DNA from 4 places in the Peribacillus sp. 05N428 genome. Region 2 is predicted to be linked to each of the others. Evidence: riboswitches for the same ligand, from Rfam matches in the RefSeq annotation. Region 2 holds a riboswitch; each other region holds the start of a gene.

Region 1 (4,152 bases), on a different contig from region 2:
TCGGTGCAATAGAAATTTTAGCTCAGAGGGTATTATGGTCTTTCGTGTTCATGCTGGTTTTATTGATGTTCATGAAAAAATGGCAGGCGTTTCTAGATTATGTCAAAAACATAATGGGAAATCCGAAACTCTTTACGGCATTGCTAACGGCGTCCCTGCTTGTTACAGCTAATTGGGGAGTGTTCATATGGGCCGTTAACTCAGGACGGATCCTCGACACGAGCCTTGGATATTATATCAATCCGCTCGTCAGTGTACTATTGGGAGTGATAGTCTTAAAAGAAAAATTGAGCGGGGCCCAAATCATTTCATTCCTGCTTGCAGGAATCGGAGTCTTGATCCTTGGCATTCATTTCGGCACGATCCCGTGGATCTCTCTTGTTTTGGCCATGACCTTTGGATTATACGGTCTGGCAAAAAAAATGATCAAGGCCGAATCGGCAATCGGGCTGACGCTTGAAACGATGATGGTAACGCCTCTGGCCCTAGGTTACCTGATTTACTTGATGAACAGGTCGGAAATGCAATTCTTTACAGACGGAAGCACAAGCTTGCTGTTGGTGGGCGGCGGGATTGCCACGGCATTGCCTCTTTTATATTTTGCAAAAGGGGCGGAGAAGATCCCGTTATCGATGCTTGGCATTTTTCAGTATATCGCTCCGACCTTATCTTTATTGATCGGGGTATTCGTCTATCATGAAAGTTTCACCAAAGCACATCTTTTAGCCTTTTTGTTCATATGGTCAGCTTTGGCTGTTTATACACTATCCATAACGAAATGGGGGCAGGCAAGTGCCCGCAGGTTCAAAGGCAAAGGGAATATTGGTGCGTGAAAAGAAAAAAATGCTTGGGGAGATTTCTGCCCAAGCATTTTTTTTATGTCGTTACTCAATAAAACGGTTTTATGGCATAGGCGAAATGCCAGGGTCATGAAAGGTATATCTTCGAACCTATTTCAGAAACAATACAATTGGAAAGGCAGGCAGGACTGTTATCGGGATTGGCACGGGGGGAATTCAGTTGGAATTGTCTATAGAAGGAACTATCCAGGAAAATGATATGCGTTGTCAGGAATGCTGATATGGTGGCGTACGGCTTTCTATTGCTATTTAATTCATCGATGATTCCCTGTGCAGTGGTAATCCCGATCCCGTGGCCATAAAAGAGGTTATTCCCTAATAATATGGCATTTTCACCTTGCCATTCAGGGGTTGCCAAGTCGTGATCAGGGTTTTTGAAGTAAACGCAATCACCTGGTAAATAGTCCCTTCCCTGGTGAACGCTGAGAGCCATATTCCTTGGAGGGCGCCAGTCATATAAAAATAGGTCTGAAAAAAGATAGTCGAAATTCCTGGGGCCGATTAAATCCAAAATCGCCTTTAAAAAAGTGACGACTATTGCTGTCCCGCATTCGAAGGCATAAAGCCCCCCATTCATGAAAATGTCAACGAGCGCATCATGAGGGAGAATCCCTGGCTGAAGGGTAAAGGTGCCATCCTTTGAAAGGTGCCAATAACGCTGATTGGATTGAGACTCCTCAAGTGTGGAAAATTCCGGCCCGCTTTTATCCAACGCAATAGCTGCCTCTATGACCCGGTTCCTCAGCTGTATCTCGAAATTAAAATCCCCAAAGTTCCGGTATTCAAAAACGTTAGAATCTTCCTCCAAGCATTGAAGAGTTTCAAGCGATTTGGCAGAGGCTGTACCTGGTTGGATTTGACTGACATCTAACCATTTGTGATTAATCTTTATCATGACATATCCACCTTTTGCTTATGAAATTAAGGGTTTAATAAAACCAGTAAACAAAAATGTCTACACGTAATGCTCATTATATGAATGCTTGCAAAGAAATGACTATTTGGAACGTGTCCGCCACCGTTGCAGCCAGGAATGATTGGAACAGAAAGAGGCAGAATTATTTTGCTTTCAATGATTTTCGTTCCAAAAGATGTTTTGCAAGACATCCTGAAGTGCAAGGAATACCTTTCCAATTAGAGAGTAGAAGCAAATTAGTATTCCTTTTTCCCTATGAATTGATATAATGAGAGAGAAAAGTTCATATGTGCGAGAAATGTAGGGGGGCCAGTACTGCTGGCTGAGATTGCATCCATTAGATGCTGACTCTTTGAACCTGATCTGGGTGATGCCAGCGGAGGGAACATATTATGACTGATTTTCTGTTTTGTATGTTAACGTCCGAATTCATCTTCGGGCGTTTTTTGCTTTTTTATCCAGTATTTGAATAGCCCTGGAGCCCCATCATGGTTCCGGCATATGAATCTTATAAGATGTGTAGGAGGATAATGACTTGAATAAATTCTTACCACTGTTAACTTCGTTCTTCCTTTTAGCTGGATGCGGAGCAGGCGGAACTAATGAAAAAGAAGAAGCATCTAAAAATGAAGAATTAAAAAAGGTATCGGTCGTGCTCGATTGGACACCGAATACAAACCATACAGGATTGTATGTAGCCAAGGAAAAAGGTTATTTTAAAGAACAAGGTCTTGATGTGGAGATTATCATGCCAGGTGAAGCGGGAGCTGATAAGCTTGTCGCTTCAGGGAAATCTGAATTTGGCGTGAGCTACCAGGAGGGCATAACGCAGGCCCGCGTGCAGGGCGTGCCGATTGTTTCGGTAGCTGCCGTCATCCAGCATAATACCTCGGGGTTCGCTTCCCCTGAGGCAAAGGACATTACGACTCCCAAGGATTTTGAAGGGAAGACTTATGGTGGCTGGGGATCTCCGGTTGAAAAGGCCATTATTGATTCACTCATGAAAAAGGATAATGCGGATGTAAATGAAGTGGACATAGTCAATACAGGAGACACGGATTTTTTCACTTCGGTTAAAAGGGATATAGATTTTGCCTGGATTTATTATGGTTGGACAGGCATTGAGGCTGAGTTGCGAAATGAAAAGCTTAATATGGTGTACTTAACCGAATACTCTGATAAGCTTGATTACTATACGCCTGTTTTGACTACAAATGAAAAGATGATAAAAGAAGATCCCGAGACTGTTAAAGCATTCGTTCATGCAGCTTCGAAAGGGTACCAGTTTGCGATTAAGAATCCTGATGATGCAGCGGAAGTGTTAATTGAGTCTGCACCGGATCTTGATCCAGAACTAGTGAAGAAAAGCCAGGAGTGGCTTGCAGCCAAGTATCAGGATGATGCTCCGCGATGGGGTGAACAAAAGCTTGAAATTTGGAAGAATTACAGTGAGTGGATGACTGAAAATAAGCTTCTTGAAGGTGATTTCGATCCTGAAAAGGCATTTACCAATGAATTTTTACCAAATTAGGAGGAAATACAATGGCCAATTCATTAATTAGTATACAAATTATTCCTAAAGGGGAAAATGTCATCCCTATGGTCGATGAAGCAATCAAGATCATTGAAGAATCAGGTGTCAAGTATGAGGTTCACCCGCTTGAAACGACAATGGAGGGGGAGCTTTCCGAACTTTTTGCCGTGATAGAAAAAATGAATGTAAGAATGATTGAAATAGGATCGCCGAATGTCATTTCCCAAGTGAAAATATTATATCAGCCAAGCGGGATTACGATGGATACGTTAACGGAGAAATATCGGGCATGATCGGAAGGGGAATTTGGAAGAAGGGGGCTCCCTTCTTTCTTTTATTATTGTTGCTGATTGTATGGGAGTCAGTGACAGTCTTATTGAAAGTTGAAGAATGGCTGCTTCCCGCTCCATCGGCCATTTTCATTGAAGGAATTGAGTCGTCCCGCAATCTTTACGGACACCTTATATCCACAACCGAGCTTGCGTTGTCGGGATTTTTTATTGGAAGCTGCATCGGCTTATTGATCGCGGCCATCCTACACCTATTTCCAGGTGTGAAGGACGCGGTTTATCCTCTGCTCATACTATCACAAAATATACCCATCATTGTTTTGGCGCCGCTTTTGGTGATCTGGTTTGGCTTTGGCATGCTGCCTAAGTTAATCGTGATTTCACTTGTATGTTTTTTTCCGGTTGCGGTCGCATCATTGGACGGTTTTCGCCAGACACCATACGAGCTTAAGCATTATTTCAAGATGATGGGAGCGGGGAAAAACCAGTTATTTTGGAAGCTGGAACTTCCTCACTCGATCCCGTTCATTTTCTCCGGCCTGAAAATTTCGG
Region 2 (4,152 bases):
TTCATAGATTAAACGAAAGGAGAAGGCGATATGCTTTCTCTTTTTTACATATGGCCATGATATTTTTCCTTATGATAATTAAATGCTTGCAGTGACACAATCTGTGAGAACCTTTGACCAGGTTTTAATGGTTTCAACTTGCATTTATTATATTGCTTTACATAGGTTAATATATTGTTAAGGGCTTTTATAAGAAATAGAAACGAATATTTTAAAAGATAAAAAGGAGAATATATGAAAATTGGTTTGGTACGGCATTTTAAGGTGGCACATGAATTTCCTACTGGGAAATCTGTGACGGCGGATGATATGAAGCAATGGTTTGTGGACTATGATGCAGCGGATATTATTTATGGAACGACTTTATTTGGCGTGGAGGAATGGCAGGAATGTTATTGCAGTGATATGTCGAGAGCCGTCAAGACAGCGGAACACATCTATCCAGGCACGGTTCATCGGATGGAGGAGCTGCGGGAAATACCTTCGCCCCCTTTGAGAGGAAGGATTAAGCTGCCGTTCATCCTTTGGGCCATCTGGATTCGCTGCTGCTCGGTGATCAACAAGCAGACAAGGGCGGAAATTAAGATTGCAGAGCAAAGAATCAATAAAGTATTGGATGAAGTCTTTGCAAAGGGGGAAAGGAATGTTCTGATCGTGAGTCATGCCGCCCTCATGGTATATATGAGGAAAGAGCTGATCCGACGGGGGTTCACCGGTCCAAAGTTCAAGATTGCCAGTAATGGAAAATTGTATATATTTGAAAGCGGAAAAGGGAAATGAATATATGGTTCCCACCGGAAAAGGTAAGCCATTTTGCGAAGAAAGAGGCAGGCATTTTCCGAATAGTTATTCTTTTTTTATTGGTTGTGGTTTATTATTGTAATAGTGTAATTTTTACGAATTCAATATTGGGGAAAGAGGGGTGGACATTTTGCTGAAGGCAGTTTTTTTTGATTTAGATGATACATTACTATGGGATCAGAAAAGTGTAAAAGAAGCTTTTGTGGCCACATGCGAAGTTGCCAAGGAGAAATATGGTCTGAATGTCGACGAGTTTGAAGAAGCGGTGCGGAAGGAAGCGCGTGATCTTTATTCTTCTTACGATACATATGCATTCACTCAAATGATCGGAATCAACCCATTTGAGGGACTATGGGGGAATTTTCAGGATGATCATGATGAATTCCGGAAGATGGCCGGGATTGCACCGGCTTATCGGAAAGAAGCGTGGACGAGGGGCTTGAAGGCATTAGGGATCGATGACCCGGAATTTGGGCTTGAACTGGCAGAACGTTTCCCGGCCGAAAGACGCAAAAAGCCATTTATCTATGAAGAAACATTCCGTGTTCTGGATGAATTAAAAGGGAAGTACAAATTGCTATTGCTAACGAACGGATCTCCTGAACTGCAAAATACCAAACTTGAAATAACGCCTGAACTGGTTCCTTATTTCGACCAAATCGTGATTTCAGGCGCATTTGGACGAGGTAAACCGGATGCCTCCATTTTTGAGCACGCTTTGGAAATCATGGAGCTTGATAAGGATGAAGTATTGATGGTCGGCGATAATTTAATGACCGATATCCTTGGAGCATCACGGGTAGGCATAAAGTCGGTTTGGATAAATCGCCATGATAAGGAACGGAATGAAGTGCTTCCAACCTATGAAATCAAGCATTTAGAGGAGCTTTTCCCTATCCTTGAGAGCCTGGGGAATTAATTGGCGGTCCTCCTCCAAATAACAAATTTTAAATGATTGCAGAGAAAATATTAGGTCTTTCAAATTATTTACAGAATGAAAAGGGTGAGATATAGTTACCCTGTAATCAATTAAATTATTCAGACTAGGGGTGTCCAATAAAAGTTGGGCTGAGAGAGAAGCGCTTAAGCTTCTTAACCCTCAGGACCTGATCTGGTTCATACCAGCGTGGGGAAGTTAGAATCTACTAAACGATGACATTTCAATCGGTCATTTCTGTAGTCATACTAACGTTAGCCGGGTCTTAAATATGAGACCTGGCTTTTTCGTGCGAAATGGATTGGATTTTGTCCTTTTTAAATGAACTTAAAAAGGAGAAATGAAATCATGAAGAGTAATTCAGTAAATGACATGAACGTTTCAATTATGTCCAGTTTTGCCGGGAGTAAAAAAGTGTATGTTGAGGGATCTAGACCCGATATTAAAGTACCTATGCGTGAAATTGAGCTAAGTCCGACAACAGGGGCATTCGGCGAAGAGGAGAATCCGCCTTTACGTGTATATGATACAAGCGGCTTCTATACGGATTCAGAATATCCGATTGATATTCATAAAGGCCTTGCCCCGATTAGACGCAGCTGGGTTCTGGAACGGGAAGATGTTGAAGAGTATGAAGGGCGTGAAATAAAGCCTGAAGATAACGGATATAGAAAAGTGGAGTCACAATCCAATGCCGAAGTTTTTCCGGGATTGAAAAGAAAACCATTGCGTGCGGTGAAAGGGAAAAACGTAACCCAGCTCCATTATGCCCGCAAAGGGATCATTACTCCAGAAATGGAGTTCATTTCGATCAGGGAAAATGTAGCCCCTGAGTTTGTAAGGGAAGAGGTAGCTAGCGGGCGGGCAATCATTCCGGCAAATATTAACCATCCTGAAAGTGAGCCCATGATCATCGGACGTAATTTTCACGTGAAGATAAATGCGAATATAGGAAATTCAGCTGTCAGTTCATCGATCGAAGCTGAAGTGGAGAAAATGACTTGGGCTACACGATGGGGTGCAGACAACATAATGGATCTTTCCACAGGAAAGAATATTCACACGACGCGGGAATGGATTATCAGGAATTCACCTGTGCCGGTTGGGACGGTTCCGATATATCAAGCATTGGAAAAAGTGAATGGGGTCGCGGAAGATTTAAATTGGGAAGTTTTCCGGGATACATTAATCGAGCAGGCTGAGCAAGGTGTCGATTACTTCACCATACACGCTGGTGTACTTTTGCGATACATCCCCATGACAGCAAAGCGAGTTACGGGTATTGTTTCCCGGGGAGGCTCCATCATGGCACAATGGTGCTTGGCCCACCACCAAGAAAGTTTTCTCTATACACACTTTGAAGAGATTTGTGAAATCATGAAGACGTATGATGTTTCTTTCTCATTAGGTGACGGTCTCCGTCCGGGATCCATTGCAGATGCAAACGATGAGGCACAATTTGCGGAATTGGAAACACTTGGGGAATTGACGAAGATTGCTTGGAAGCACGACGTTCAAGTCATGGTGGAGGGACCCGGCCACGTACCGATGCATTTGATTAAAGAAAATATGGATAAGCAGCTGGAAGTCTGTCAAGAAGCACCATTCTATACCCTGGGACCATTGACGACGGATATAGCTCCTGGATACGACCATATCACTTCTGCGATTGGTGCTGCCATGATTGGATGGTTTGGAACTGCCATGCTTTGCTATGTGACACCGAAAGAGCATTTGGGACTGCCGAATAAAGAGGATGTTCGGGTAGGGGTCATTACTTATAAAATTGCAGCACACGCAGCTGATCTTGCAAAAGGCCATCCGCAGGCAAGAAAACGGGATGATGCCCTTTCGAAGGCTAGATTCGAATTCCGTTGGAGAGATCAATTCAATCTTTCCCTTGATCCTGAAAGGGCGGTTGAGTATCACGATGAAACTCTTCCGGCAGAAGGGGCCAAAACAGCCCATTTCTGTTCAATGTGCGGACCGAAATTCTGCAGTATGAGAATCTCTCAGGACATTCGTGATTTGGCGAAGGAAAAGGGTCTGGGTTTTGAGTCGGTAATCGATGAAGGGCTTAAAGAAAAAGCGAATGAATTTAGGAAAACGGATGGGGAAATCTATCAATGATTCCGACGAGAGGGAGAATTCGATGAATCGGGTAATCCAGATAAAAGTTGAAATGAAACAGTTGGAAACTCAATTGGAGCAGCTGAAAAGGGAGCTGAACATTTTTCGGGAGAATTGTAACCATGAATTTGTGAAAAATGATTATAGTCAACAATGTACAAAGTGCCACTTGATCGAAAGTCTGCAATGGTAATGATTCCATAATCGTCCTTATGGAATGACTCCCTTAATCATGTTGGACATTCAATCACAAAACATGATTAAGGGGATCTTTCATTACTATT
Region 3 (4,152 bases), on a different contig from region 2:
ACGATAATCAATATACCTGCCAATTTTTTCATTTGGTTCTCCTCTTGTCTTTTTACTAGAAGTATTTAATCTTTTTCATACCCAAAAAATCTGCAGTACTAACATAAAAAAGAATTGTCAGATAAAGAATAAAGAGTGTATGATAATATAAAACTTTCAATGGAAACGGGATTACCCTTCATTCTGGAGATTGAATAAATGATAGTTAGGAGTTTAAATCATGGAAGAACACATAGAGTTTAGAGAGGCAGAACTATCTGATCTACCCAGAATTGTTGAAATATATAATTCGACAATTGCTTCAAGAATGGTCACGGCAGATACGGAACCTGTATCCGTCCAATCGAGGGTTAAATGGTTTGAGGAACATCATTCAGAAAGTAGACCGCTATATATCATTACTATAGAAGGGAAAACCGCTGGATGGATGAGCTTTCAATCCTTTTATGGCCGACCGGCATATAATTCCACTGCCGAAATCAGTATTTACATTGATGATTATTTCCGGGGAAAAGGAATTGGACAAATTTCGATTCGAAAGGCAATTGAATTGAGTCCAAAATTAGGCGTTAAGACTTTATTGGGTTTCATTTTCGCCCATAATACACCAAGCCTTAAGCTTTTTTCCAAATTCGGGTTTGAAGAATGGGCACATTTACCTCAAGTTGCCGAGATGGATGGCATTGAGCGGGATTTGATCATTCTAGGTAAACGTGTCGATATTTAATATATAATTCTTTAGAGCTATTGCCTTGAGCAGTAGCTTTTTCAGATTAATACAGGTCGAATTGCTAATTTAAAAATACCTATATGCTTCTTGAAGGGAAAAATATTCAGAATCTCTTTTACTTGCTAACGTATTCAATAGCGTATCCAATTCTTGACTGGCTTGTACAGTCAGCAGACTTGTTAAGCCGTAAATCGCTCCCAACTTTATCATTTCCTGTCTCTTCTCTTCTACTTTTTCTATAGTTACCTTACGGCAAGGCATCATAGTCACCTCCCATTTATTCAATATTTTTACACTTTCATCATAATGAAACCACTAGTTAAAATCAACTATTTTTCAGAAATTAAATGTGTTATTTTATAGGTCAAATGTGACAAAACACCTATTTTGTTATTTAATTATGTATAATTTGTGTCGTTTTCTAATAAACGCAAAAAAAGCATCCACTAGTGTAGACTGCGAATGCTTACATCATATCCCTTATCCAAAAATCCAAATATTGTATTCCGTTTACTATGTCATCCATTCAGAAGGTGACTCGTTATTAGGTCTATTTATAACAATCTTATATTCATCTTCAAGTACTTTTAATGGGGCATCATAAAGGTGCCTTTCATCAGAGGTTTTGTATACTCCATTGGCCAATAGCTCTTCAATGAGTTTTGCCTTCCTCTGTTCAATCCTCTTAAATAATTCTGCCATGTAAATGGCTCCTTTCCCAGTCGTCCTAGTGCCTGCTTCTAGTTAGCTAAACTTTATCAACTTGTTTGATTTCACCAAATTATATATACCTTTTCTAGTATGTCACTAAACGTTATTTCCCAAAAATAAAAGCCCCTTCTAATTTAAGAAGAGGCTGACAGTGTCCGTACGGCTCTTCTTATCTTCCAAGCATATGCTTGTTGGATTTAGCACAGTTCCCTAAACGGGTCCGCTGCCGAGGTTTCTTAGGGCCAAGTCCCTCCACCTCTCTGGATAAGAATTCGATATATAATGATGTAGAAATGATTCTAACCTAATAATCTTCAAAAGTCAATTACCTGGTTCTCCCTTTTTTCCTGGACATAAAGTGATTCCTCTTTCAAATACGGGTTGCATTTTCTTGTCTTTCTGATATGATGTCAGTAATTACATACAATTCACACCACTAGGGGAGTCTTTTTTAAGACTGAGATGGAATTAGTTCCGGACCCTTTGAACCTGAACCGGCTCATACCGGCGGAGGGAAGTGGATGATATCGTCCATTTTACAGACTATATCCATCTACCCCGTTCCGTATTCAGGAACGGGGTTTTTTATTCAACAAAAGGAGCCATTCTATAGGAGGATGAACAATGGAGAATACAAAATTAGAAACATTCAGTGATAGACTGCATGCACGGGCAAAAGAGATTTGGAAAAGGAACCATTCACATCCCTTTGTCCAGGCAATTGGAAACGGTACACTTCCTGAAAAGAAATTTGCCTATTACCTGAAGCAGGACTATGTCTATCTCATGGATTATTCCAAGCTCTTTGCTTTAGGTGTCATCAAAGCCCATAACATCGAAACCATGGCAAAATTTGCGAGCATTTTAAATGAAACCCTTCAAGTGGAAATGGATATTCATCGGCATTATGCTTCCGAATTCGGGATCAGCTCCAAGGAATTGGAAAGTACAGAACCTACTCCAACCACTCTAGCCTATACAGGTTACATGCTAAATGCAGCTCAGCATGGGACTTTGGCAGACTTGATCGCCTGTCTCCTGCCCTGCGCTTGGGATTATTATGAAATCGGTTTGCTATTAAAAGAACAAAATGGAGCAGCACTGGAAAACAATCGCTACGCAGATTGGATAAGGTCCTATTCATCTCCTGAATTCGGGGAAGCACACAAGTGGCTGATCACTTTGTTGGAAGAATTGACGGAAGGCATGCCTGAAAAGGAACTTCTTAGATTAGAAAAGCACTTTTTGGTTACTTCCCGATATGAATATTTATTCTGGGACATGGTTCAAAATGAGCAGGATTGGCCTCTGTAGGTGGTTGACATGAGGATGAATCCTATCAAGAAACTGACATTGACAGCCATGATCACGGCTTTAACGACGCTGACCAGTTCATTTATTTTCATCCCTGCAGGATTTGCAAAAATCTTTCCTATTCAACATCTGGCAAATGTCCTGACGGCGGTTCTATTGGGGCCTACATATGCTGTGACACAAGCTTTTTTAGTTTCCATCATTAGAAACATGTCTGGTACCGGTTCAATTTTCGCCTTTCCCGGCAGCATGATTGGTGCACTTTTGGCCGCCATCCTTTATCGAAAAACACAAAGCTTAAAATTCGCCTGTTTAGGGGAAGTGATCGGGACCGGCATTCTCGGTTCCCTGGCCTGTTATCCGCTTGCAACCCTCCTATTGGGAGAAAAAGCTGCTCTTTTTGGTTTTTTACCGGCTTTTATGTTCAGTTCATTCGCAGGGGCGATTTTAGCTTTCATATTACTTAAAATACTGCTAAAAAATAATTATATGAAGGGGTTTTTTTATGAAAACAGCATTAACGATCGCAGGCTCTGATTCAGGGGGCGGTGCTGGAATACAAGCGGATTTAAAAACATTTTCTGCACATGGTGTATTTGGAATGTCTGCCATCACAGCCGTAACCGCCCAAAACACAATGGAAGTCCGTTCTGTACAGCCCATTGAAACAGCTATCATATCGGATCAAATTGCAGCTATCTTTGAAGATATTCCTGTCGATGCAGTAAAAATAGGCATGCTTGGATCTAAAGAAATCGTGGAAACGGTCGCTGCGTCCCTTAAAACCTTCATGCCTGCCATCGTTATCCTTGACCCTGTCATGATTTCCAAAAGCGGCCACCATTTGCTCGACGAAAAGGCCGTCTCTGCCTTAAAAACGGAATTGCTTCCGCTTGCAACTCTTGTAACACCCAATGTACCAGAAGCGGAAGTACTTACTGGCTTCCCGATTCGGACGAAACAAGATTTCTACAGGGCATGCATTTCGATACAAGAAATGGGTCCCAAAGCCGTTTTACTTAAAGGCGGCCATGCAGCAGGAAATCCAAATGATCTTTTTTATGATGGTACTGACTTCCACTGGATCAAGGGAGAGCGCATTCATACCAAAAACACTCATGGTACGGGCTGCACCCTATCATCCGCCATTACATCTAACCTGGCAAATGGACTGCCATTGCAAGTCTCGATCGAACAAGCCAAGACCTATATTTCCGAAGCGATAAGCAATAGCTTTTCAATCGGTAAAGGTCATGGACCTGTCCATCATTTTCATTCATATTCAAAAAAAGAACGGAGTGACTTGTTATGAAGATTTCTTCAGCCGATTTATTTATGAAGGTAAGAGAAAGGAAACCACTCGTTCACCAAATCACAAACTTTGTTACGGTCAATGA
Region 4 (4,152 bases), on a different contig from region 2:
ATCAATGATACGTTAGCTGAGTATAGTGACGGATGGTTCATTACCGGTGATCGAGCATTCATTGATGAAGACGGGTATATCCGGATTTCTGGAAGAAACAAAGACATAATCATACGTGGCGGTGAAAATATTCCAGTCGCTTATGTAGAAAATGTACTGTATGAACACCCGGATATTTCTAGTGCTCAGGTTATTGCGGTTCCAGATTCCCGTCTTCAGGAAAAAGCATGTGCATGTATCAGTATGAAAACGGGGAAGAGCCCGATCACGCTGGATTCCATGCAGGAATTTCTCCTGGAAAAGGGATTGGCAAAACAATATTGGCCTGAATTTATTGAAATAATGGATGACTTTCCTCGTACGGCAAGCGGGAAAATTCAGAAATTCCGGCTCCGGGAAATGATTAATGAAAGGATAACTGACAATATATAAGCAAGCAGCTTAAATAAATCCATATTGACGAAATAGTGAAAGTGGAGGGGAATATGATGACAAAAAGAATGGCATTTATCACAGGTGCTGGAAGCGGAATTGGCAGAGAAATTTCAAAAAAATTGGCTTCTCGCAATATTAACGTCATCGTGGCTGATATTAATCTTAAAAATGCAGAGGAAACGGTTTCTTTAATCGAAAAGTCGGGTTTTGAAGCCAGAGCGGTCCATTGTGATGTAACGAAATTAGAAAGTGTAAAAAAAGCCGTCGAAGAATCAGTGAACTATTATCATAGAATAGATATATTGGTTAATAATGCAGGCTGGGATAAGGTGGAACCATTTTTAAAAAGTGATCCCAGCACATGGAAAAGGATTATCGATATTAATTTACTTGGGCAGATCCATACATGCAAGGAAATTTTACCTCTCATGATTGAAAATGGATACGGTAAGGTAGTAAATATTGCATCCGATGCAGCTAGAGTCGGATCAAGTGGAGAAGCAGTTTATTCGGCTGCTAAAGGAGGGGTTATTGCCTTTACAAAAACGATAGCAAGAGAAATGGCACGTCATAAACTCAACATCAATTGTATAGCGCCAGGTCCTGCTGATACGCCCCTATTTCAAGAAATAGGCTCATATAATGAAGGTATAGCTAGCGCCTTGGAAAAAGCGATTCCATTCCGCCGGCTAGCACAACCAGAGGACATTGCCAGTGCTGTTTCCTATTTCGTTTCGGAAGAGGCAGGGTATATTACGGGGCAAACTCTTTCCGTAAATGGTGGATTAACAATGGTTTAATAGATCGTGGTTATGTGGGTATGGAAGATTGAAAGTTTAGTAACCCTAAATCAAGAAAACTTTTCTAATACGTTTGACAATTGGATTTATCGTGTTAATATAAAGGCAAATGAATTTTAATATACAATTTGTACCACTAGGGGTGCTTTATAGGTAAAAGTTGATTTTTTACCCACAAAAGCTGAGATTAAAGTATGACTTTAAGACCCTTAGAACCTGATCTGGTTTATACCAGCGTAGGGAAGTGGGGTCTGGAACTATACATTTCTGTATTATTTCTTGTACAACCACTTTCTTTACGTTTAAGAAAGTGGTTTTTTGTTTGCAAAAAAAGGGGTGATAAGTGTTTTTTTCTGTATCGTTCAATGAAAAAATACAATTTGGAGGTAATGGACATGAAGTTTTCAGAGGAAATCCGTAAGGAAGTTGATCACATTTGGGAAGCTAGTTTTAATCATCCGTTTGTAGCAGGAATAGGAGATGGCACATTGCCATTGGAGTGTTTCCGTTTTTATGTCATGCAAGATGCCTATTATTTATCTCATTTTGCTAGAGTTCAAGCCTTAGGGGCAGTCAAAGCTACAGATTTACATACAACAAGCAGGCTTGCCGGCCATGCACAAGGAACATATGAAGCGGAGTTGAAGCTTCATGAGAATTTTTCCGAGAGATTAGGCATCACAAAAGAAGAACGGGAAGATTTCAAGCCTGCCCCGACTGCCTATGCTTATACTTCCCATATGTATCGTGCGGCTTATTCGGGACATTTAGGAGATGTTATTGCAGCTATCTTGCCGTGCTACTGGCTGTATTATGAGATAGGTGAAAAGCTGCAAGGGTGCATGCCCGAAGAGCCGATTTATCAAGAATGGATAGCGGCTTACGGAGGAGAGTGGTTCCGCACTTTGGTGGAAGAACAAATTGCGAGGCTGGATGAGATTGCTGAAAAAGTAACTGAAGAAGATAAGGCGAGAATGAAAGAGCATTTTATTCTCAGCAGCCAATATGAATACTCATTTTGGGAAATGGCTTATCGTTTAGAGACATGGCCCGTTCATAAGGAAACATTAGAAGTATAAAAGGAGAATGAAACAATGAAAAAAGGATTGAAATTAACGGATATATTAGTCACGATCGTGATTGCGGTAGCATTTGGAATCGTTTATATCCTTTGGGGTTCGATTTATTATTCCGTTAAACCATTAGGATTACATCTGGATCAACTTATTTATGGAATGTGGTTTATAGCTGGCCCTGTCGCCTTTTTCATTTTACGGAAACCGGGTGTGGCACTTTTGGCGGAGATAGCTGCAGCTTCAGGGGAATTCTTTCTAGGTTCCCCATGGGGGCTGACTGTACTGTTATATGGGGTGGTCCAAGGTTTGTTCGCGGAACTGGTGTTCATGGGGTTCAAATATAAAAAATTCAATATGCCGGTGGCCGTTTTAGCTGCGATGGCTTCCTGCCTGGCATCAGTTATCATGGATTTTGCATACGGGGAAATAGGTGCGCTTTCTACTTGGAATCTATCGTTATTCATGATAGCGAGGTTTGTGGGTTCCATATTCTTTGCAGGTGTGACCGCTTATTATCTAGTTAAAGTCCTGGAAGCAACAGGGGTAACTAATCTTGTGCGTCCGGTTTCCAATAAAGATTATGCAGAACTTGATTAAAAGAAGAGGTTGAGGGCCATGGAACCAATCGTTTCTGTTGAAAAGTTAAGAATGAAATTTCCCGGTGATGAATCTTTGATATTCAAGGACCTATCACTATCATTTGATCAGGGAGAAAAAGTGTTATTGTTGGGACCATCTGGATGTGGTAAATCCACTCTGTTGCAAGTGTTAAGCGGATTGATTCCGAATTCCATCGAAGTCCCGATGAAAGCGGAGAAATTGAAATGCCCTTCTTCATGGGGGTATGTTTTTCAAGACCCTGATAGCCAGTTTTGCATGCCATTTGCCGATGAGGAAATTGCCTTTGTCCTAGAGAATCTTTCCGTCCCTAAAGAAGAAATGAAAGAGAAGATTCAAAATCATTTCCGTAAAGTAGGATTGAACCTGGACCATACAAGTATTGACACATTATCAGGCGGGATGAAACAGCGTCTGGCAATTGCTTCAGTATTGGCCCTTGAACCAGAAGTTATATTTTTAGATGAACCGACCGCCATGCTTGATCCAGAAGGAACGAAAGAAATCTGGGACTTGTTGAAGGAAGTCGGAAAAGACAAAACGGTTATTATCGTCGAACATAAAATTGACCATGTTTTAGAATTCATCGAACGAATCGTGCTTTTAAACGATGACGGTCAAATCATAGCTGATGGTCCAAGAGACACCATTCTTTCCCTATATAAAAATGAAATGAGAGAACATGGAATTTGGTTCCCTGGTGTTTGGGATGAATATATACAGAGTAATGCACCCACTAGGGAATACCATTTTACAGATGGTTTACCCCTTCTGGATGTGCAAGGATTTAGCGGTTTTCGGAATAAAGAGGAAAAAATACACGTTGAAGAGCTGAAGGTGCATTCAGGAGAATGGATTGTGATCAGGGGAGAAAATGGAGCGGGCAAGAGTACACTTTTGCATGCATTGATGCAATTCATAAAAACGAAAGGTACGTATGAATTATTGGGGAACCCCATTAAAATGGTGAAAAATCCAACGGATCATATGACGTTTGTCTTTCAAAATCCTGAGTTTCAGTTCGTTGCAAATACTGTATATGAAGAGATTGCTTATTCATTGCGTATTGATAAAAGGCCGCAACAAGAAATAGATGAGAGAGTCCGCTCATTGCTTAAAGTTTTCCGTCTTGAGGCACATCGGGATAAACATCCATTTCAATTATCAATGGGGCAAAAGCGTCGCTTAAGCGTAGCAGCCTCAATCGTAATAGACAAAAAAAT

What was found. Region 2 has a riboswitch for thiamine pyrophosphate ahead of thiC (phosphomethylpyrimidine synthase ThiC). Riboswitches for the same ligand answer to the same signal wherever they lie in the genome.
Region 1: it holds a riboswitch for thiamine pyrophosphate, as region 2 does, so the genes downstream of both, AC1DIV_RS04030 (ABC transporter substrate-binding protein) here and thiC (phosphomethylpyrimidine synthase ThiC) in region 2, are expected to answer to the same signal.
Region 3: it holds a riboswitch for thiamine pyrophosphate, as region 2 does, so the genes downstream of both, tenA (thiaminase II) here and thiC (phosphomethylpyrimidine synthase ThiC) in region 2, are expected to answer to the same signal.
Region 4: it holds a riboswitch for thiamine pyrophosphate, as region 2 does, so the genes downstream of both, tenA (thiaminase II) here and thiC (phosphomethylpyrimidine synthase ThiC) in region 2, are expected to answer to the same signal.

The regions. Positions count from the first base shown of each region.
Region 1 covers NZ_JBFTMS010000003.1:149,542-153,693, forward strand. Annotated here, with positions in the region: gene rarD (EamA family transporter RarD) at 1-833, shown strand, start outside; gene AC1DIV_RS04025 (protein-glutamine gamma-glutamyltransferase) at 928-1,755, opposite strand; TPP riboswitch at 2,069-2,178, shown strand; gene AC1DIV_RS04030 (ABC transporter substrate-binding protein) at 2,312-3,307, shown strand; gene AC1DIV_RS04035 (thiamine-binding protein) at 3,319-3,603, shown strand; gene AC1DIV_RS04040 (ABC transporter permease) at 3,600-4,152, shown strand, end outside.
Region 2 covers NZ_JBFTMS010000008.1:164,072-168,223, reverse strand. Annotated here, with positions in the region: gene AC1DIV_RS10780 (hypothetical protein) at 1-12, shown strand, start outside; gene AC1DIV_RS10775 (histidine phosphatase family protein) at 235-780, shown strand; gene AC1DIV_RS10770 (HAD family hydrolase) at 932-1,720, shown strand; TPP riboswitch at 1,837-1,951, shown strand; gene thiC (phosphomethylpyrimidine synthase ThiC) at 2,087-3,868, shown strand; gene AC1DIV_RS10760 (hypothetical protein) at 3,891-4,061, shown strand; partial or broken gene AC1DIV_RS10755 (DUF3231 family protein) at 4,152-4,152, opposite strand, start outside.
Region 3 covers NZ_JBFTMS010000023.1:11,711-15,862, reverse strand. Annotated here, with positions in the region: gene AC1DIV_RS19235 (DUF459 domain-containing protein) at 1-32, opposite strand, end outside; gene AC1DIV_RS19230 (GNAT family N-acetyltransferase) at 221-727, shown strand; gene AC1DIV_RS19225 (aspartyl-phosphate phosphatase Spo0E family protein) at 797-994, opposite strand; gene AC1DIV_RS19220 (Fur-regulated basic protein FbpA) at 1,244-1,432, opposite strand; SAM riboswitch class I at 1,608-1,712, opposite strand; TPP riboswitch at 1,870-1,974, shown strand; gene tenA (thiaminase II) at 2,066-2,755, shown strand; gene thiW (energy coupling factor transporter S component ThiW) at 2,771-3,292, shown strand; gene thiD (bifunctional hydroxymethylpyrimidine kinase/phosphomethylpyrimidine kinase) at 3,261-4,067, shown strand; gene thiM (hydroxyethylthiazole kinase) at 4,064-4,152, shown strand, end outside.
Region 4 covers NZ_JBFTMS010000001.1:215,013-219,164, forward strand. Annotated here, with positions in the region: gene AC1DIV_RS00945 (AMP-binding protein) at 1-432, shown strand, start outside; gene AC1DIV_RS00950 (SDR family NAD(P)-dependent oxidoreductase) at 489-1,235, shown strand; TPP riboswitch at 1,364-1,495, shown strand; gene tenA (thiaminase II) at 1,631-2,314, shown strand; gene AC1DIV_RS00960 (ECF transporter S component) at 2,330-2,908, shown strand; gene AC1DIV_RS00965 (ABC transporter ATP-binding protein) at 2,927-4,152, shown strand, end outside.